DNA from 4 places in the Bradyrhizobium genomosp. III genome. Region 1 is predicted to be linked to each of the others. Evidence: riboswitches for the same ligand, from Rfam matches in the RefSeq annotation. Region 1 holds a riboswitch; each other region holds the start of a gene.

What was found. A riboswitch is a leader RNA that binds a small molecule or an ion and turns the genes downstream of it on or off. The one in region 1 is predicted to bind cobalamin.
Region 2: linked by a shared signal. The riboswitch ahead of metE (5-methyltetrahydropteroyltriglutamate--homocysteine S-methyltransferase) and the one ahead of IC66_RS0113025 (DUF1636 family protein) in region 1 are both predicted to bind cobalamin.
Region 3: linked by a shared signal. The riboswitch ahead of IC66_RS46875 (hypothetical protein) and the one ahead of IC66_RS0113025 (DUF1636 family protein) in region 1 are both predicted to bind cobalamin.
Region 4: linked by a shared signal. The riboswitch ahead of IC66_RS0113095 (energy-coupling factor ABC transporter permease) and the one ahead of IC66_RS0113025 (DUF1636 family protein) in region 1 are both predicted to bind cobalamin.

What each region holds. Positions count from the first base shown of each region.
Region 1 covers NZ_AJQF01000153.1:6,951-12,217, reverse strand. Annotated here, with positions in the region: gene cobN (cobaltochelatase subunit CobN) at 1-828, opposite strand, end outside; gene cobW (cobalamin biosynthesis protein CobW) at 828-1,862, opposite strand; gene IC66_RS0113025 (DUF1636 family protein) at 1,859-2,233, opposite strand; cobalamin riboswitch at 2,328-2,547, opposite strand; gene cobO (cob(I)yrinic acid a,c-diamide adenosyltransferase) at 2,588-3,223, shown strand; gene IC66_RS0113015 (cobyric acid synthase) at 3,229-4,677, shown strand; gene cobD (threonine-phosphate decarboxylase CobD) at 4,666-5,267, opposite strand, start outside.
Region 2 covers NZ_AJQF01000539.1:4,988-10,254, forward strand. Annotated here, with positions in the region: gene metE (5-methyltetrahydropteroyltriglutamate--homocysteine S-methyltransferase) at 1,351-3,696, opposite strand; cobalamin riboswitch at 3,798-3,999, opposite strand; gene IC66_RS46920 (hypothetical protein) at 4,351-4,641, shown strand; gene IC66_RS0141325 (hypothetical protein) at 4,987-5,267, shown strand, end outside.
Region 3 covers NZ_AJQF01000524.1:1,487-6,753, forward strand. Annotated here, with positions in the region: partial or broken gene IC66_RS48810 (transposase) at 1-377, shown strand, start outside; gene IC66_RS48815 (hypothetical protein) at 571-1,986, shown strand; gene IC66_RS46875 (hypothetical protein) at 2,388-2,834, opposite strand; cobalamin riboswitch at 3,211-3,412, opposite strand; gene IC66_RS48820 (transposase) at 3,650-3,772, opposite strand; gene IC66_RS0140655 (SbcC/MukB-like Walker B domain-containing protein) at 4,173-5,267, shown strand, end outside.
Region 4 covers NZ_AJQF01000154.1:1,688-6,954, forward strand. Annotated here, with positions in the region: gene cobM (precorrin-4 C(11)-methyltransferase) at 1-721, shown strand, start outside; gene IC66_RS0113085 (cobyrinate a,c-diamide synthase) at 721-2,031, shown strand; gene cobA (uroporphyrinogen-III C-methyltransferase) at 2,028-2,759, shown strand; cobalamin riboswitch at 2,805-3,023, shown strand; gene IC66_RS0113095 (energy-coupling factor ABC transporter permease) at 3,061-3,738, shown strand; gene cobF (precorrin-6A synthase (deacetylating)) at 3,785-4,534, shown strand; gene cobT (nicotinate-nucleotide--dimethylbenzimidazole phosphoribosyltransferase) at 4,545-5,267, shown strand, end outside.

The DNA of each region.
Region 1 (5,267 bases):
GAATGGTGTCGTGCCGTCGTCGCCCATGGCCGAGAACGCCGTCGCATTGACGATCGCCGCCGGAGGATTTTGCGCAAGATACGCGCGCAGCCAATCCGCAACGCCCGCAGCCTTCAGCGACGTGACGAACGCGCCACAAGTGTCAAATCCCTTCTGACGCAACGTCGCGATCAGGGCATCGACCGGGCCGGTGTCGGCAGCGGTGAGATAGGAGCGATAGAACGTCACCAGCGCGCGCGGCCTGCCCTCGCCGCCCACCGGCGCAGCAATGACACCACGCGCGGGATCGTAGAACCCCATCTCGGGCACGGTCGTCTCGCCGATAACTGGCCCGGCATAGAGGCCCGAGGCCAGCGCGAGCTGTGCAATCGCGGCCTGCGCCGCGACCGGGCCGCCGGTGTCGCAGAGCACCTTGAGCCGGCGCAGCGTCGAGACCGGCAAGGTCGAGTATGCATCGAGCCGCGTGTCGTCACGGCCATCGGCCGGCAGCACGGCCAGCACAATGCCACGGTCCTTCGCAAGCTGTTGCAGGGCCGCAAGCCCATACGGCCAGTAGGACTCCCCGCCGATCAACCGCACCAGAATGCCGCGCGCCTGCGACAGCGTGCGCTCGATATAGGTGTCGACCGACAGCGGATGACGCAGCTCAGCAAGGTTCGCGAGCCGCAGCGTCGGCAGGTTCTCGCGACCACGCCGCCAGCCGGCTGCGAACGCCGCGAGATCCGAATCCGAATACGAGAGCACCACGAGATCGGCCGGGTCCTGGCCGATATCCCTTGGCGTCGCGGTCTCCTCCAGACCGCGGCTCTCGCGGAAGACGACGTGCATCAGATACCTAGTCCTGCCTTGATGGCGGCCTCGTCGATATCGCCGTGCTCGCCGATCACGACGAGCTTCGACCGCCTGTGACCGGCGCCCCACGGCTTGTCGAACTGGTGGCGCACGCGCTCGCCGACGGCCTGCAGCAGCAGCCGCATCGGCTTGCCCGCGACCGCGATGTAACCCTTGGCCCGCAGCACGTTCTGCTCGCGTGCCAGCTTCTGGACGGATGCGACCAGCGCATCGACGTCGGCGACTTCAGGAAGGTCGACCACGACGGAGGCGAAGTCATCGTGCTCGTGCTCCTCCTCGCCGTCATGATGCGAGGGGCGCGCAGCGAGATCGTTCTCGGCGGCGGCGCCGAGACCGAGGATGACGCGCGCATCGATCGCGCCGTCGGTCACGGGGAGCATCGGCACGCGGCGCGGCATCTCGGCAATAATCGCCGCCTTGGCCGCTTCAAGCCCCGCCGCGCCCGCAAGATCGGCCTTGGTCAGCAGCACGATATCGGCGCAGGCGATCTGATCCTCGAACACCTCCGACAGCGGCGTCTCGTGATCGAGATTTTGGTCTGCCGCCCGCTGCGCTTCGACGGCATCAGGATCCGGTGCAAAGCGGCCGGCGGCGACAGCCTCGGCATCCGCGAGCGCGATCACGCCGTCGACGGTGATGCGCGAGCGGATCTCCGGCCAGTCGAATGCCTTCAGCAGCGGCTTCGGCAGCGCCAGGCCCGAGGTCTCGATCAGGATGTGATCGGGGCGCACGGGCCGCGCCAGCAGTTTTTCCATGGTCGGGATGAAATCGTCGGCGACCGTGCAGCAGATGCAGCCATTGGCGAGCTCGATGATGTTCTCCTCCGGGCAATTGGCATCGGCGCAGGATTTCAATATCTCGCCGTCGACGCCCTCACTGCCGAACTCGTTCACGAGCACCGCGAGCTTCTTGCCGCCGGCATTGCTGAGCAGATGCTGGATCAGCGTCGTCTTGCCGGAGCCGAGAAAACCGGTGACCACCGTCACAGGGACTTTTGCGAGCGAGTTCATTCGGCGGCCTCCGGCACGACGGCAATGGGGGGAATGCGGGCAAGCGATTGCTTGCGGAATATTTCCGGCCGGCTGCGCCAGGGCACGAGACCATCCGGCGCCGCCGCATAGGCCGCCGCGCCCGCGACCACATCCTGCGCATTCGCATCCGACAGGCGGCCATAGACATACGACCAGCGGCCGGGCGCGCTGAGCGCGACCGAGCAGCCCTGATTGCAGGCCGACAGGCATTCGACGGGAACCACATTGACGCCCTCGGGCACGCCGGCGTCGAGGATCGCCCCATGCAGGCGCTTGCCGGGCGTCGCCTCGCCCTCGGCGGGCGCCTCGCCGGCACGGCAGGTGATGCAGACGTGAAGTGTGACGGTCATCGCCTCTTCCAGATAACAGCGGGAGGCGATGAGGCACACGGACCGCTCTTTTCGAGGCCCGTTTCCCCGTCGCGGAGCACCCCGTCCGCCGGTCCAAAACTCGTCCGCGCTGGCAGGTCTCCCGGCTTGCGGAGCAGGGTTTTGCCCTTCGATCCCCGCCTTCCCGATTCCCGCGGGAATCAGTGGCTTCGGGCATCTCTCCGGTCACGGTCGCGGGGGCGGCTGCATTTTGGACCCAAATCTTGCCGATTCGGACCCTATCGCATTCCCTCTTCGCCTGTCATAGGACAGGAACCAACGCCGGGCCACCATTTGCCGGTGGCCGCCACTTGTCAAGCCGAAGGACCGGGACCGATGACGCCTGAACCGGATACAAAAACGGCCGAGGAAACCGACGCCCGCCACGCCACGAAAATGGCGAAGAAGAAGGCCGCCCGCGACAAGATCATGGCGACCAAGAGCGGCGAAAAGGGCCTCATCATCGTCCACACCGGCGCCGGCAAAGGCAAGTCCTCCTCGGCCTTCGGCATGATCGTCCGCTGCGTCGCCCATGGCTTCCCCTGTGCGGTCGTGCAGTTCATCAAGGGCGCCTGGGATACCGGCGAGCGACGCCTGCTCACCGGCCATTTCGGCGACCTCTGCCAGTTCCACGCCATGGGTGAAGGTTTTACCTGGGAGACGCAGGACCGCGCCCGCGACATCGCCGCCGCGCGCGCCGGCTGGGAGAAGGCCAAGGAGCTGATCCTCGATGAGAGCTTGCGCATGGTCGTGCTCGACGAGATCAACATCGCGCTGCGCTACGACTATCTCGACATCGCCGAGGTCGTCGAGTTTCTGACCACCTCGAAGCCGCCGATGACGCATGTCGTCCTCACCGGGCGCAACGCCAAGGACGAGCTGATCGAGATCGCCGATCTCGTCACCGAGATGACGCTGGTCAAGCATCCCTTCCGCTCCGGCATCAAGGCGCAGGCCGGCGTCGAGTTCTGAGTTCGATGGCGCGCGCATTGATGATCCAGGGGGCCGGCTCGGACGTGGGCAAGTCGCTCATCGTCGCAGGCCTTGCGCGTGCCTTCACGCGGCGCGGCCTGCGCGTGCTGCCGTTCAAGCCGCAGAACATGTCGAACAACGCCGCCGTCACCATCGATGGCGGCGAGATCGGCCGCGCCCAGGCGCTGCAGGCGCTGGCAGCAGGCGTCGAACCGCACACCGACATGAACCCCGTGCTGCTCAAGCCCGAGACCGATGTCGGCGCGCAGGTGATCGTCCACGGAAAGCGCATCGCGACTGCGCGCGCGCGTGACTACGCCGCGATGAAGCCCTCGCTGATGGGCGCGGTGCTGGAGAGCTTTGAGCGGCTGAAGGCACGCGCCGATCTGGTGCTGGTGGAAGGCGCCGGCAGTCCGGCCGAGGTGAATTTGCGTAAGGCCGACATCGCCAATATGGGTTTTGCGCGCAAGGCCGACGTGCCGGTCGTGCTGATCGGCGACATCGACCGCGGCGGCGTCATCGCCCAGCTCGTCGGCATCAAGACGGTGATCGACCCCGACGATGCCGCGATAATCCGGGGTTTTGTCATCAACAAGTTCCGCGGCGATCCCACCCTGTTCGACGACGGCTACAGGCTGATCGAGCAAAAGACCGCGTGGCGCGGCCTTGGCGTGCTGCCCTGGTTCGCCCGCGCCGGCGAGCTGCCGGCCGAGGATGCGCTGGGCCTCAGCGACGCGCGCAAGCCGGGCCAATGCAAGATCGCCTGCCTCGCGCTGTCGCGGATCGCCAATTTCGACGATCTCGATCCGCTCAAGCTCGAGCCGGGCGTCGATCTCGTGATGGTACGCCCCGGCGAAGCCATCCCAGGCGATGTCCGCCTCGTCATCGTTCCCGGCTCGAAATCCACCCGCGGCGATCTCGCCTTCCTGCGCACGCAAGGCTGGGACATCGATCTGCTCGCACATCACCGCAGGGGTGGCTATGTGCTCGGCCTCTGCGGCGGCTATCAGATGCTCGGGCGCAGCGTTGCGGACCCAGAGGGGATTGAAGGTCCCGCAGGCGACACGGCGGGGCTCGGGCTGCTGGATGTGGACACGGTGATGAGTCCGCAGAAGACGCTGACGCGGGTTACGGCTGTGCATGCCGCCACGGATCAGCCGATCGAGGCGTACGAAATTCACATCGGCCGTACCGATGGGCCCGATCGTGCGCGCCCGTTTGCGACACTGAACGGCGAGACCGAAGGCGCGATCTCGCGCGATGGCCGCGTGCAGGGCAGCTACCTGCACGGCCTGTTCACGTCGGATGATTTCCGCAAGGCGTACCTCGCAAAGCTCGACATTCCCGCTGGCAACGAGCCCTACCACGCCCGGGTCGAGAGTGCGCTCGATGCGCTGGCCGACCACATCGAAAAGCATCTCGACGTCGAAGGTCTGCTTGCGCTAGCGCGCTAGCACCTCGGCAAGGCGCATCCATTCGGCTTCGCTGCCGGGAAGCCCGAGCCGAAGCCATGTCGGCTTTTGCGCGAAGACGCGCGACCAGATCTGGCTTTGTGCCAGTCTGTCTTGCGCGGCGAGCGCGTCGGGTGTCTCGTAGAGACGGAACAGCGGCGTCCCCCCAAGCAGCATCCAGCCTTGCGCTTGCGCTATGGCATCGAGGCGAACACAGTCCCGGGCAAGTCGCGCTGACGTGGTCTCAGCCCAGGCGTCGTCGCGCAGCGCGCGACAGCCGATCGCGATCGCCGCTCCCGAAACCGGCCATGGACCCGACATCGACGCAAGCTTGCCAATGTCGGCGGCATTGCCGATCGCGAAGCCGAGCCGCAGGCCGGCAAGGCCATAGAACTTTCCGAACGAGCGCAGGATCAGCAGTCCCGGTCGATCGGCTTCCGATGCAAGCGACAGCTGCGAAACGGCGTCGACGAAGCTCTCGTCGATGACGAGGCGGCCGACGCGCGGCAGCAGTGCGAGCAGATCCTTTGGTGCACGATGCTGTCCGCCGGGGTTGTTGGGATTGACGATCACCGCAAGATCCGCGCCCGCCA
Region 2 (5,267 bases), on a different contig from region 1:
CGAAATGCTTGACGCCCATGATGCTTTCTTGCCCGGGTACCCGCTGCCGTTCCTAGGACTGCTACCAGACGCAGCCGCAGCCGCGCGGCGGCCAATGACCGGCCACATGATAAATTGCGCCGACTTGCGACGGCATCTACTTTATCGGCCTGCGGGACGGCCCTGCTATGGGCTCAGAGCGATGCCGCCCATCTAACGGTGTTAAGAAAATGCGCGCGTGAGGGAGGCCCCCCACACACAACCAACACGATGACGCCGGAGGATAAGGAGATGTGTCTCACCAACAAGGGACGTGATATGACAGACGGCCGGACCATTTACCCTGCTCCGGGCCGGATTACTGGAGCTGGAGTCCAGTCTAACTTGTGCAGCACAGCTACAAATATCAACGGCCGAGGCCTTGAGCTGATCCAAATCAATTCGACCAAAGCTCAGATGTCGTTTCGTGGCGCAGATCTAAATATTTCAGTTCGCGAGCGGATCATGTTTCGTCACAACAGCGCATGGCCGATAGCCCTCCGCCGCGGCTGACGCGATCGAGAACGCGGGCCATCCGAACGTTATCGGCTTGGGCCCGTCCGCGCAGAACCCAAGCGATGTGCGCGGTGTTAACAAGGTTATCTGAATTTGTCACCCCGCAGCTATGAACACCGCCCAGCATCTAATGATCTGACATGGGAGCAGCTTGGAAAGGCGCCGCCCTTCGATCAGGATCTGGAGATTGCCGTGATCGAGGGTAATTCAATTCACCGGGTGGTCTTTCCTTGCCGCCGGATCTTCGGCGGATGGATCAACGCGAATACCGGAGAGCAAATCGCTGTGCGGCCGACGCATTGGCGTATCTGGCCCGGATAGCCGTTATTCCAAATGGATTGGCGTGAGTTGGGGTACGGAGTGCCTTTGACGTCCTCTCTTCGGAAACTATCTAGCGTGGATTGATTGAGGGACCCTGACGGCATCTCCGAGCGGACCGAATCCGCGCCGGTGCCTTGCGGTGTCCGTCAAGCATTAGTTTTCTCATTGCTGTCGCGGCCGTTGCCAACGTGCCCATGAGCGACAAATCACAGCCTAGACGGCCGCGTACCATGGCATGATTGAGCTGCGGCACTTCTGCTTGAATGGGTCGCAGATTTTCGGCGAATGTCGTCGCCTTGATCGAGCAGCCGGCAATTCTCCCGCGGCCGACGAAACTAGCGTAACGCGTCACCATCTTTTCTCCGAGACCGTACCTTCCCCGGTCCACGAAGTGGACCGGGCATTTTGTCAGCGGCAAGGATAGCCTCGATAATGTGGAAAGCGTAAATCACCATAACCCAATTAGCTTTGTCGAGAACAGACCGGAGCTCGGGATCAACGGATTTGCGGATCGGATGCAGCGCGCAGTTCGCGCGCGGCAGCGACCATGTTGGCGAGCGCAGGCCGAACCTCCTCCCATTTGCGCGTTTTTAGGCCGCAGTCCGGATTGACCCAGAGCTGAGAATCCTGCAAGCGCGTCCGAGCTAGCACGATCAGCTCCTTCATTTCGTCCGTCTCGGGAACGCGCGGAGAGTGAATGTCGTACACGCCCGGTCCGATTTGATTTGGATATTCGTACCTCCTGAACGCATCCAGCAGCTCCATTTTCGATCGCGACGTCTCGATTGAAATGACATCCGCATCCATTGCAGCGATCGCACCGATGATGTCGTTAAACTCTGAGTAGCACATATGTGTATGGATTTGCGTTTGATCGGTAACGCCCGATGAGCAGATGCGGAAGCAATCTCCGGCCCAATCGAGATATGCCTTCCAGTCCGACCGGCGCAATGGCAATCCTTCGCGAAGTGCAGCTTCGTCGATCTGTATCATCGCCGCACCGGCATTCTCGAGATCGCGGACTTCATCGCGCATCGCGAGCGCAAGCTGACGGCAGACCTCGCTTCTAGGAATATCATCGCGAACAAACGACCAGTTCAGGATCGTCACCGGTCCGGTCAACATCGCCTTCATCGGCTTACTAGTTAGTGATTGCGCGTAGCGCCACCATTCCACGGTGATCGGCTTCGGCCGCACTACATCGCCAAACAGGATCGGGGGCCTAACGCAGCGCGAACCATAGGACTGAACCCATCCATTCCTTGTAAATGCGAAGCCGGCGAGTTGCTCGCTGAAGTACTGCACCATGTCATTACGCTCGAATTCGCCATGAACGAGGACGTCAAGACCGATGTCCTCCTGCCAACGTACGGCGCGGGCTATCTCCTCTTTGAGGAACCTGTCGTATTGCTCCTCGCTCATCGCACCTCGCGCATGCGCCGCGCGAGCATTTCGCACCGCTGTGGTCTGCGGAAACGATCCTATCGTCGTGGTGGGAAAAGCCGGTAGTCCAAAGCGTTCCCTTTGGATCTCGGAACGACGGGCAAACGGGGTGGCGCGCTGGCGCATCGTCTGATCGATCGCCCTCATTCGGACAGCGACGTTGGCATTATGGATCTTCGGCGAGGTCCGGCGGGCAGTCGCAGCGCATTCCGACTCGGCAAGAGCTAGCCCAACATTCTGGTCGCCTGCGAGTACCCGCGCCAGGATCGCAAGCTCACGCATCTTCTGAACCGAGAAAGCAAGCCAGCTCTTGACGTCGGACGCGAGCCCGGTCTCGAGTTCAACATCGACCGGCACGTGAAGCAGCGAGCAGGATGGAGCGAGCTGTACACGGTGCCTGCCAAGCTTCGCAATCGAGGGCTTCAGCCGCTGACGGAGCGACGGCAAGTTCGACCGCCACACATTCCGGCCGTCGATGACACCGAGCGACATGACGAGATCACTTCGGCCGTCAGCAACGATCTGATCCAATAGTTCTGGCGCTCGAACCAAATCGACGTGCAGACCGGAAATTGGCAGGCTCAAGGCAGTATCCAGATTGTCGCCTAGGGCGCCGAAATAGCTCGCAAGCATGATCTTGATAGCGGGTCCCTCCTTTGCGAACCGGTTATAGGCGTGCAGCAACGAATTTCGCGCCGCCTCATCCAGATCAAGGACCAGGCAGGGCTCGTCAAACTGAACCCAACTTGCCCCTCGTTTGGCTAATTCATGCAGAAGGTCGATATAGACGGGTATCAGATCATCGAGGAGAGAGAGGGGCTGGAACGCACTATCGGTACTCTTGCCGAGCTTTAAAAATGTGACCGGCCCGATCAGGACAGGGCGGGTCTGAAAGCCAAGAGCCCTCGCTTCCTCATACTCTTCGACGGGTTTGCGAGAGCACAGTCTGAACGCCTGTCCCCGGTAAAACTCAGGAACCATGTAGTGGTAGTTGGTATCGAACCACTTGGTCATTTCCTGCGCGGGCACGCCAGATCCCCGCGGGCTCTGGGCGCAACTCGCATCCTGCTCGCCGCATTGCGATCCGCGGGCCATGGCGAAGTACGTTTGGAGCGAAACGGATTCTCCGTTCGCGGCGTAGATCTCCGGGATTGCGCCAACCATGACGCTTGTATCGAGCACCTGATCATACAGCGAGAAGTCGTTTGACGGAATGATCGTGACGCCGAGCGATTTTTGACGAGCCCAGTTCGCTGCGCGTAGGCCGAATGCGTCTTCGTGCAACTGCTGTTCACTAATCTTTCCAGCCCAGTAGCTTTCTAGAGCGAGCTTGAGCTCACGCCTTGGGCCGATGCGTGGCGTTCCGAGCGTAGCAACTGGAAGAGAGAGAGGAGACATAGCGTTAACCCCTGTTGGGGACAAAGGCCATGGCGGACGCAGGCAGGAGAAGTCGCGCGTGCGACGGCTGCTTGGCGCACCACCGAGACACCCCGCCCGTGGACCAATATATTGTCGGGGCCGGTCTCCTGGCTTGCTGGTCATCGCTGCTGTCCGGCCTTCCCGAAGCCGTGCAGGCTTCAGCGACATCGTCGGACAGCGGCTCGCCGCTCACAGTTGCGGGGGCAGAGCCGGCATTTGCACCGGCTTCCCTCTTAGCTCCGGATCAATGGGAACCGGAGAACCTCGACGACTTGGATTATCGGCAGGAGAACTCTTCCGTCAACCTCTCAGATTATGTGCAAGCTAATCTGCGACATCCGCTAGCCGAATGACCGTGCATCTCTGTGACTTCACCATCTAGAAACATTCTCTCATCAGAGATGTCATAATCAGACATATCCTTCTCAGATGCCGGATAAGCATCGGAGCTGCCTTGAGGCGGAGCCGCACGCTAAATTGATGAAAGGGACAGAAGCAGCCTGCCGGCGGGAGTACCGACGTTATATCAGAGCGCTTTCAATGCGGCTTTGCGATTTCCAGAGGTTCGCCCAGCACCTCAGCTAGCCAGCTCTTCGCTCAACTAAAGGATCTGCGGCGAATAGGCCAAGGCACGTGGCGAAATTTAGCAACTGGCGAGGGGTTGATTTGCGTGCCACCCAGACTTCAGAGCTGGGATCAAGCCGGCTTGGTGCTTGGCAATCACGCAGCTCGAACGCGGGCGGCACGATAGCGAACCACACAGCTCAATGGCGGCAAACCCACTTCCGTCCACAGGCATCCGGCATCGAGGCGTTCAACTCTTCTGCTAAATATCCGGTGCGGGACATGGATGCACAAGCTGCGGCGGATACGCCAAACAGAAACATCGAAAACATGCAAAGGTCGGAAAGTCGACAAGAGTGACACAAACTCCGTGAAATTTTCCGCCTATTGCCTGGCACGAAGAATGCAGACCCTCGGAATGCCCAGTCTCCTCCTCTGGGCAGGTCCAGCTCAGCCAATTGACGCAGTCGCTGCCGGGGAAGTTAGCTGCGCATGACATAGAGGGGAGCGCCTGCTCGCGCGGGACAGCTAGCGGGTGCATCCCCGTAAACTTCTTGCGATGGCATAGCAGGTTCGAGGTTGCCTGCTTCACAAGATATTTGGATGAAACGCGATAGGCCGAGGGTTATGAAGAGAATGCCTGGAAGACCCGCGCTATGGCTTAGCGTGGTCGGATTTTTAATCTGCCTCGCCTGGCCGGCTGCCATGAGCAATAATATTCGGGCCAGCGACAGTCCCCTTGTCGAACGACTGAAGTCAACTTGGCGAGCGCAAGATGGTGAGACGATAGAACAAATTATCTCCAATGTCTCGAAGGTGGCACAGTTCGTGCCTCAAATGTGGGGCGTTGTTGAACTTGGCCAAAACGACTTTATTTTCGTTTCGTGGACCAGACACCGGGACAACAAATCGGACGAACAGTACGTTATCGCCTGGAAGATCGCCCTCGACGGCACGCTTGAACTTGCGTCGACTTATGCGAAGCC
Region 3 (5,267 bases), on a different contig from region 1:
AGGCGCATGAGGCCGGGGCGAAGACGGCCGACCTAGCTCGCAAGCACGGGGTCTCCGAAGCGACGATCTACAATTGGAAGGCCAGCTCGCAATGGTTGGCACGCAAGATCGCCGCGATGGGGCATACCGTCCGCATTATTCCGGCTCAATTCGTCAAGCCTTATGTAAAGTCCAACAAAAGTGACATCATCGATGCCGCAGCGATCGCGGAAGCAGTGACGCGACCAACAATGCGCTTCGTCGAAATACGGTCGCCCGAACACATTGACCTGCAAGCGCTGCATCGTGTTCGCGATAGGATGATTTCGCAACGGACGTGCCTCATAAATCAGATGCGCGCTTTTTGCCTTGAATATGGGATCGCTACTCGACTCGGGAAGCGTCCGAGGGAGGGTGTTTCCTCCCTTCGGCCATCACCTTATCCGTTGACCGTCGGCTACTTTTCTGACTCAATCAAGCCGTTTATGGACCGGTCTTAACAACCTCGGGGGCGGCATGGATTCGATCCTTCGCGTTCTGATGCCCTTCTTCGGGCCGAAGAACTATTCTGAGATGCTCTAGAAGAACGCTTTGGCGGATTTCTCGCTGACCTTAGCCTGCTCGTTCCTGGTGAGGTACGATCCTTGGATTAACGGTCTTTTCTTGCGAGTTGAGCATCTGCCCGGCGTCAAGGAATTCGCCACGGCTATTAAAGCTCCTGAGGTGAACGTGGGCGGCTTCGCGCTTGCTTTGCTGGTGCTCATCTTCAGCAGGGTCACCCGATTCCATGATCGGATTTCGGACATATTTAAGATCAGGGCGAGGTTCGACCGCGCTAACATCCTTCTCCCTCTGGCTGTCATGTCGGGTGCGCAGATGTCGGCCCGTCAGGCGGCAAATCTCAAACGCGACCGCCATCCCCTCGTGAGAGCGACGTTCTACAAATACGCGTCCAGCCGAAGCGAACATCCGCTCGTCGACAAGCACGACATCGAAAGCGCATTGGAGGCTTGGCACATATTGGGTTGCCTTGGAGTGGCTCTTCATACTCACAGGCTTCGCGGTCTTATCCGCCTTCGCCAGGGCAGCTTGGTTTCTGATCATTTTTTGGACCGCCTCGATGGCCGCGCTTCTATTTATGCATCTTCGGTATGGATTGCTGGAACGAAGGGCGGATCCCCAGATCCAACAGATAGCCGGGAATGCCGAGGCAAGTGCAGGCAACCGCCAAGCATTCACAGAGGCGGCCATCTGATGTGGTACAAGATCGGGAAGGATATCATCGTCCGGAGCGAAAACGCAGCCAAGCCGGAAACACAGAGTTCGGCCTATCTTAAGAAGCTGATCTCGCGTCTCGAGCCAATTCATTCCAGCTTCGACTTTGGCTGCGGCAAACTGCGTTACGAACGGGCAATAGCCAAAACCACCGGCGAACTTGCGTTGGTGGATTCGGAAGTGCAGCTTTCAAGGGGTCAAATGATCCGCGGTCGTTCGACCACCATCCGCGATTACGTCGGCAAATCAAATCACGTCCACGCCCTCACCGTGGGTCAGTTTGCCTCCCATGACCGGAGATACGACCGCGGCTTCTGCATAAACGTTCTTTCTGTGATCCCATCGGCAAGCGTGAGACTTGGCATCGTTCAACTGATGAGAGCTAAGCTAAAGCCAAACGGCACTTGCTTGTTTGTGACGCTCTATCGCAATTCTGATTTTACAAGGATGCAGAATCTCCCGAATTGTCAACCATACGGCAACGGCTTCCTCATGGACTCGCTTAGGGGCCATTCCTTCTACGGCCTCATCCCGCCGGACGATCTCGCCGGATTGGTTAAGCGTGCAGGCTTCTCGGTCGAGTCGATCGTGCTGGATGAAGGCTCCGCATACCTGTGGGCCCGAACTCCGGACGGGCGACCTGGACCGATCAATTTCGAAATCCGTGAAACTGCGGAGAACTTTCAGATTCGATCTCAGCCAAGCGTGAGCAACCGCAGCTCGGCAAGGTAGACCAGGCCGGCAGAGACGGCGCTTGGATCCTGAGCAGCAGCCGCGGGGGCTCAAGTCACATCGACGACCTGTCCCGCTTAGGTTCGTCTGCTTCCGATAGTCGGCGATCTGCTGTCTGTAGTGGCCGATGCTCGGCGCATCCGGAGCCACGTCGCTCTTCCAATCGACGACCGCGTCGATGGCGCCGGCCTCGTCGAACGCGATCGCGTCAACCTGTCCGGAGAGCAGGACCTTGCCGCCTTCGTGAGTCTGGCTTCCGAACAACGGGAGCTCGGGGGCGAGACGCGGTCGCGGCGTCACGACGTCCGGAAGAGCGAGCGTCCGCAGCACCGTGGCGGTCAGTTCGACGGCGCTGATGCCCATCTTCGGATCCTCCGCCGGTTCGTGCCCCATCTGCCGGATCAGTTCCGCAGCCCGCGTTTCAAGTCCGCCCTGGCGTCGCAGGCTTCTCCGGTCAGCACCTCCTCGATTAGCTTGTGAAGGATGGTGCCACGCGTCGAACTTCTGAGAACGGCAGCAGGCTCCGCAGCGCCGGTTTCCGGAATTTCCCCGCTTTCGATCTTCGCTTCTGGCTCGTCCACCTGATCAAGTTCGCTCCGGCTCGGGCGACGCCAGATCACGGTCTTGCGCACATCGAAGATAGCGGTCGCCTCGGCGGCGAAGGTCTCGCGGGTCTGCCCGTTCTCTAGCGGCGTGACGTTCCTTTCCTTCGCGGTGCCGACGTCGTTCGGGTTGATCGCCGGGAGACCAGCCAGGCCCAAATCGACGAGCTTTGCCCAGCACTTGTCCGACAGGTCGGCGGAGTGCCTAGGCAGGATCAGCAGGTCGCGCGCCCGGGTCGCGGCCACGTACCAGAGGCGTACGCGCTCGCGCCGCTGCTGCTGCCGCGGTGACGGTGTTGCCCCACGGATTGGCCGAGGAGACAATCACGGATTGAGCAGTTGCGGAGGCTGTGCGGACGCCGATCCCGCTGCGGCGATCGAGGCCAGCACGATTCCTAGCGTCAATGCTGACCCGGACAGCCAGCGCTGTTTGAGCAGGATTGAAGTTGACGCCGAAACTCGCGCCGGCACGGCTACTACGTTTGAAATGAAAACGGTGATGACCACGGGCGAAACAAAAAGCCGTCACGCACATTCGCCGTGAGCGGCAGCCGTTCGCCCCGAATGCGGCAGATCTCGATCGGCTTTGCAACGTCTTGGAGCACCCCGCCCCTGCGTCAGTCCATGACCACGACCGGCAGCAAGGTTTCCTGGCTCGCGGGTTGACGCCTCCGACCACCTTCCCAGGTTCGAACGAACGAACCCAATGGCCCAACTGTCGTCGGCTCGCCGCTTACAGTTGCGGGGGCAGCTTCGGCCTTGTCCGTGAGGACGCACCGTATTCCCTTGATACGCCTTTCGGCGCTACCGATAACCAGACTGAAGGCCCCTCATAACCGAGTCAAGCAAGGGGCGTGAATCGAGTGCTGAGTGACACAACATGTGACAGTTTAGCCCGTCCTATTCGTGAGAGTGCGTTTTTCTAGTCCGATTGATGTGGCCGCACATCTGCTCTGACGAGGCGCACAGGATTGCCTTCGGCTTTTCACCGCCTCACGACCCGTACTTTGCAACGCGCTTGAGGGATAAGTTGGGCGAACGGGGGGCGGACGCCCCGCCGGTCAAGGACTGAGCGGCAGCAGCGCGCCGGGCAAGCCGCGGCTCAGGTCGGCTTCGGGGCATGCCGCGGCGAACGCAAGGCGAATGCGGCTCGTGGTCTCGACCACACGGGCAGCGAGTTTCAAGAGACTCCGCCTCGACGGCATTTGCGATGTTCGTTTCGATCTTCTCTAGCAAGATCGACCTGATCTGAGGATCGAGGGGCGACTCCGACGTCGAAAGCCCAGCCAAATGTCCCAGCTCTTTGATGCGGCCGTGATGGCCGGCTCGGGTGCCGTTTACATGTCTCAACCGTTCGCACAGTGTATCGAAGCCGGCTTGTCCGCCTATGATCGCCCTGCCTGTCGTGCTGAGCATGTCCGGTGTTAGCCCTGCGAGGTACTTCACGCTGACCCTGAACCGCGCGTCGCGATCTGCAAGGCAGAACGCCATTGCGACGATGGCGTCGAACAGCGCGGAATTCGAGAGGTCATGGTACTCCGCGGGGAGAAGCTTGCGCGCAGCCTGCTTACGGCTAGGGTCAGGGTGAACGAGACCAACCACGAAGTCGAAGGCTTCTTCGTCGGGAATCTCGACGAGAGATTGCTCGAAATCGCGCAAGTCGACGGTCGGAAGGAGCAGATGCGCCAACAGCTTCAGGCCGAACGGCAGCAATTGCTCCAGCAACTTGCTGGATCGGCGGGAGATGTCCGGCGCGCGGAGGATGAGGCACGGCTGTTCGAAGCCATGTTCGCGCAATTCCAGGCCATCCGCGACTCTGGCCTGACCTGCTTTGGATGCGGCGAGGAATTGGCTGCTTTCGATCGCAAGCTGGCGGAAATCGGCAAAAATATCGAAGACGCCAAGCGGAATCGCGATCCCAAGCTCGTTGCCGATCTGGAGCGCCTAGCCGCGGAGGTCAAGACGGCAAACCGGCTCAAGACCGAGACACAGGATGCGTCGACCCGGGCACACAGCGCGAAAGACAGGGCCGAGGGCGCGTATGAAGACTACATGAAGAACAATCGTGAAGTCCTGGCGGTGGCACGTCGCGCCCGCGCGCGCCAGCTGCTGGACGGATTCCCGCAATCGAGGGAGATGAGCGACTACCGGTCGAAGGTGGCCGAAATGGCGGCTCAGTCCTTGTCGGACCGCATCGCTGGGCTGACGGCGGACCGTGAAAACCGTTCTACCAACCGGCGCTCCACCCTGATGAGGGAAATGACGGGCGCCGTGAACAAGCACGGGCAGGACTTCTATCTCGTGCCGCCGTTCACCGCCGAGGAGGCGACGCCGTCGGCCGTCGAGCAGTGGGCGGTCGCCGAAAAGGACCGATTGGATGGGCATGAATTGGTCCAGTACGCGGAGCAGTGTCGGAACGCTGAGACGGAGATGACCTCGGCATTCCGGGACGACCTTCTCCATCGGCTCGACGATGCCTTCACCGGCATCAAGTCCACCCTGAACGAGCTCAACCGCCACCTGAAGGACCGCCAGTTCCACGGGCGCGACTACTACTCGTTCAAGGCGCTCGAGGCCCCGACCCACGTCGACATGATCGAGCTCGTCGAGGAATCAAGAAAGCCTGAATTCAATCTGCCGCTTTTCGGGGATCGTAGCGAGGATGCGAGTTCTCCGATG
Region 4 (5,267 bases), on a different contig from region 1:
CGACCTGATCGCGGCCTGTCCGGTCTGCCTCTATGCGGGCTCACTGGTCCCCGAAGGCGTGCTGGCGCATTGCCCGCCGGGCGCGCGCATCGTCAATACCGCGCCGCTATCGCTCGACGAGATCATCGCGGAGATCGCCGCCGCGCATGCCGAAGGCAAGGACGTCGCTCGCCTGCATTCCGGCGATCTCTCGGTCTGGTCGGCGATGGGCGAGCAGCTCCGCCGCCTGCGCGCACTCGGTATCCCTTTCACCGTGACGCCTGGCGTGCCGTCCTTCTCCGCCGCCGCCGCCGCTCTGGAGGCTGAGCTGACGCTGCCCGGTCTCGCCCAGACGGTGGTGCTGACGCGCACGCCCGGCCGCGCCAGTGCGATGCCCGAGCGCGAGAAGCTCGCCGCATTCGCCGCGACCGGTGCGGTGCTTGCGATCCATCTGTCGATCCATCTGCTCGACAAGGTCGTCGCCGAGCTCGCGCCGCATTATGGCGCGGATTGCCCGGTCGCCATCGTCTGGCGCGCGAGCTGGCCGGACCAGCGCATCGTCCGCGCCACGCTTGCTACGCTCGATGCTGCCGTCGGCACCGAGATGGAGCGCACCGCGATCATTCTGGTCGGCAGAACGCTTGGTGCTGCGGATTTCGACGAGAGCCGCCTCTATGCCGCCGACTACGATCGTCGCTATCGGCCTGTCGGTGCCGAGCCACGCTTTCCGGAGGCCTCGTGATGGCGGCAGGCTTCGTCATCTCCGCGCCGGCTTCCGGCGTCGGCAAGACCACGCTGACGCTGGCGCTCGCGCGCGCCTGGCGCAATCGCGGATTGAACGTGCAGTGCTTCAAGAGCGGTCCCGATTACATCGATCCCGCCTTCCACGCCGCCGCCACGGGGCGCGCTTCCGTCAACGTCGATAGCTGGGCGATGGACCGCGGGGGCATCGCCCATCTCGTCAGCCGCGGCGCGGACGCCGATGTCGTGCTCGCCGAGGGATCGATGGGCCTGTTCGACGGCGTCGCCGCGCGCGGTGTCTCCGGCACCGGTGCCACCGCCGACATTGCGGAGATGCTGGGCTGGCCGGTGGTGCTGGTGATCGATCCTTCCGGTCAGGCGCAGACCGCGGCGGCGATCGCCGCGGGACTTCGCGATTATCGCCCCGGTGTGCGCCTTGCGGGCGTCGTGCTCAACCGCGTTGCCAGCCCGCGCCACGAAGACCTCGTGCGGCGTGCGCTCAACGATTCCGGCATTGCCGTGTTCGGCGCGCTGCCGCGTCATGCCGAGATCAGCCTGCCGAAGCGACATCTCGGCCTGGTGCAGGCCGAAGAGCAGGGCGAGATCGGCAAGCTGATCGACGAGGCCGCGCGCTTCGTCGCCGAGCATGTCGATCTCGATGCGGTGCTGCGATCGGCTGCCAGCTGGTCGCCGCAACCTGCCGCGAATGGGCTGAACGTGACACCGCCGGGGCAGCGCATCGCGCTGGCCCGCGATGCGGCGTTCTCCTTCGTCTATCCGCATATGCTGGAAGCCTGGCGCGCGGCGGGCGCGGAGATCTCGACATTCTCGCCGCTCTCCGATGAAGCGCCTGACGCGAGCGCCGATGTGTGCTGGCTGCCCGGCGGTTATCCCGAGCTGCATGCCGGCAAGATCGCGGCCAATGCGCGTTTTCGCAGCGGCCTGCGCGCCTTTGCCGAAACGCGGCCGGTGCACGGCGAATGCGGTGGCTATATGGTGCTGGGAACCGCTCTGACCGACGCGGACGGTGTCCGCCACGAGATGACGGGACTGCTTGGCCTCGAGACGAGCTTTGCCAAGCGCCGCATGCATCTCGGTTATCGTCTGGCCGCACTCGCCGCGCCGATGCCGGGACATCGCTCCGGCGCACGCCTGCGCGGCCACGAATTCCACTATTCGACCATTCTTGCCCAGCCTGATACACCGCTGGCCGTCGTGCATGACGCGACCGGCGCGGTCATCGCCGAAACCGGCTCGCAGCGCGGCCACGCCACCGGCACCTTCTTTCATCTGATCGCGGAGGACCGGTGAGCGGATTCGTCTCCTTCATCTCCGCCGGGCCCGGCGACCCCGAGCTTCTCACGCTCAAGGGCGCCGCGCGGCTGCGCGAAGCCGACGTCGTGCTCTATGACGATCTTGCCTCTGGCGCGATCCTCGATCTCGCCCGGCCAGGCGCCAATCTCGTCGCGGTGGGGAAACGGGCAGGGCGTCCCTCGACCAAGCAGCACCACGTCAACCGCCTGTTGGTCGACTATGCCGCAACAGGCGCGCGCGTGGTGCGGCTCAAGTCGGGCGACGCCGGCATTTTCGGCCGGCTCGAGGAGGAGCTAGAGACGCTGCGTGAGGCCGGCATCGGCTACGAGATCGTTCCCGGCGTCACCTCGGCCTGCGTTGCCGCGGCGCAAGCCGGCATCCCCCTGACCCGGCGCCATACATCGCGCCGGGTGCAATTCGTCACCGGTGCCGATGTCACCGGCGAGTTGCCGCCCAACCTGAACTGGGCGGCGCTGGCCGACCCTGAAGCGACGACCGTGGTCTATATGGGCCGGCGCACCTTTCCGGCGCTTGCCGCAAAGTTGATCGCGCACGGGCTCGCTGCGGATACCCCCGCGCTGTTCGCCGAATCCCTCGGACGCCCCGACGAACGGCTGGTCCGCACCACCATCGCCGAGCTTGCCGAGCAGCTTGCGCGCGGCGGGGCCGCCTCGACGGCCGCCGTGATCCTGTTTGGGGCGCTGGCGGGGGATTATCCCACATGACGGCCTTGGCCGCCCTTCGCCCCTTGACGCAGGCTCAGCGAAAGGGGCACACAAGAGAGGCATGGTGCTCGACGCGGCGCAAAGCGCCGGAGCATAATCGGGAATGGGGGTGGGCGGACCCAGTTGCGGCGCCCAAAACCCCAGCCGCCCCCGCGACTGTAAGCGGTGAGGGACTCCGATCAGCCACTGGGCCGCAAGGTCCGGGAAGGCCGGAAATCCCGGGGAACCGCGAGCCAGGAGACCGGCCCTGCACGTTTTGAGGCCAAGGCCGTCGGGTGTGACGGCAGGAAGGAACTGAGCCATGCATATCGAACCCGGGGTCGTGACGGGCGCCAAGCTCGTGTTGAGTTACGCAACCGGCATCGCCGCAGGCGGCGTTGCGCTGAAGCTCGCGGTCGAGACCGTGCGTGAGCAGGGCATCACGTCGTTCGCGGCGCGGACGCTGGCCACCACAGTCCTCGTCTTCACTTTCTTCGAGATCCTGCCGCACTTCCCGGTCGGCGTCTCCGAGGTGCACTTCATTCTCGGCTCGACACTGTTCCTGCTGTTCGGCGCGGCGCCGGCGGCGTTCGGCCTTGCCTTCGGTCTGCTGCTCCAGGGCGTGTTCTTCGAGCCGGCCGACATCCCGCAATACGGCATGAACGTCACCACGCTGCTGGTGCCGCTGTTCGCGATCCAGGCGATCGCCACACGGATCATCTCGCGCAACACCGCCTATGTCGATTTGAAGTATCGGCAGGCGTTGGCGCTCTCGACGACCTACCAGGCCGGCGTGATCGCCTGGGTGGCGTTCTGGGCGCTCTATGGCTCGGGCTTTGCGATGAGCAACCTCGCCAACATCGCGACGTTCGCGGCGTCCTATGCGCTCGTCATCGTGATCGAGCCGCTCGCCGATCTCGCGGTGCTGGCACTGGCGAAGTCGCTGCGCGGCGTCACCGCGCCCGGCCTCGTCACCCCGCGCCTGCACAACGCGGCCTGAGAGACAAGCGAACGGGCGGCCAGCAGGGCCGCCCGTCGCGTTCGCGATGCTCACACTCTCCCTGATAGGCATCGGTTGCGGCGATCCCGACCAGCTCACGCGCGCCGCTGTTCAGGCGATCAACGCCGCCGATCTCGTCCTGATTCCGCGCAAGGGGGCGGCAAAGTCCGATCTCGCCGATCTCAGGCGGACGATCTGCGCGGACGTGCTCACCAGCGACAAGACAATCATTGCCGAATTCGACCTTCCCGTGCGCGACGCTGGTGAAGCTGACTATCGCAAGGGCGTGGACGATTGGCATGATGCGGTTGCCGCGGCCTGGTCGAAAGCGATCGCAAACCATCTCGAAGGCGAAGGCAAGGTTGCGCTGCTGATCTGGGGCGATCCCTCGCTCTATGACTCCTCGCTGCGCATTGCACGACGGCTCAATCCGTTGCCGACGATCGAGGTCGTGCCCGGTATCACCTCGATCCAGGCGCTGTGCGCGGCGCATGCGCTGCCGCTCAACGACATCGGCGAGCCCTTTCTGGTCACGACGGGGCGGCGCTTGCGCGAAGGCGGCTGGCCGCAAGATGTCGATACCGTGGTGGTGATGCTCGACGGCGGCACGGCGTTTCAATCGCTCGATCAGCGGGGCTTGCAGATCTGGTGGGGCGCCTATCTCGGCATGCCCGACCAGATCATCATGTCCGGCGCGCTCGCCGAGGTTGGCCCGCGCATCGTCGCGGCGCGGCAGGAAGCGCGCGAGCGGCACGGCTGGATCATGGACAGCTACATTCTCAAGCGCGCACGTTAAGCGAGGCAGCATGCTCCCCGAATGGGTCCCCCAGAACTGCCCCGATGTCTCCGCGGCCCATCGCGAGGCGGCGATTGCGCGGCAGGCGCAACTGACAAAACCGACCGGCGCGCTCGGCCGGCTCGAGCAGCTCGCAATCGAGCTTGCGGGCCTGCAGGCGACCGAACAGCCGCGTGCCGCACGGGTGCCGATCATCATCTTCGCCGGCGACCACGGCATCGTCGCGCAGGGCGTATCGGCCTATCCGCAAGCCGTGACTATCGCGATGATGGCGAATTTCGCCGCCGGCGGCGCCGCGATCTCGGTGCTGGCGCGCGAGCTTGGCTCGAGCCTGGAGGTGGTCGACGCCGGCACGCTGGCGCAGGACGAGATGGCAGGAATCGTCACCGACAAGCCGCGCCACGGCACACGCGATTTCAGCGTCGAAGCCGCTCTCGCACCCGCCGAGCTGGGGTATGCGTTCGAGGCCGGCCAGCGCGCCGTCGCACGTGCGGCTGCCCATCAGCCTGATCTCCTGATCTTCGGCGAGATGGGGATCGGCAACACCACGACCTCGGCGGCAATCGCGGCGGGCCTGCTCGGCATCAGCGCCGAAGAGATTGCGGGGAGCGGCACCGGGATCGATGCGGCGGGGCGCGCGCACAAGGCCCGTGTGATTGATGCTGCGATCGCGCGTCACGGCGTTGGCGGCGCTTCGCCGGAAAAAATCCTATGCGCCGTTGGCGGCCTGGAG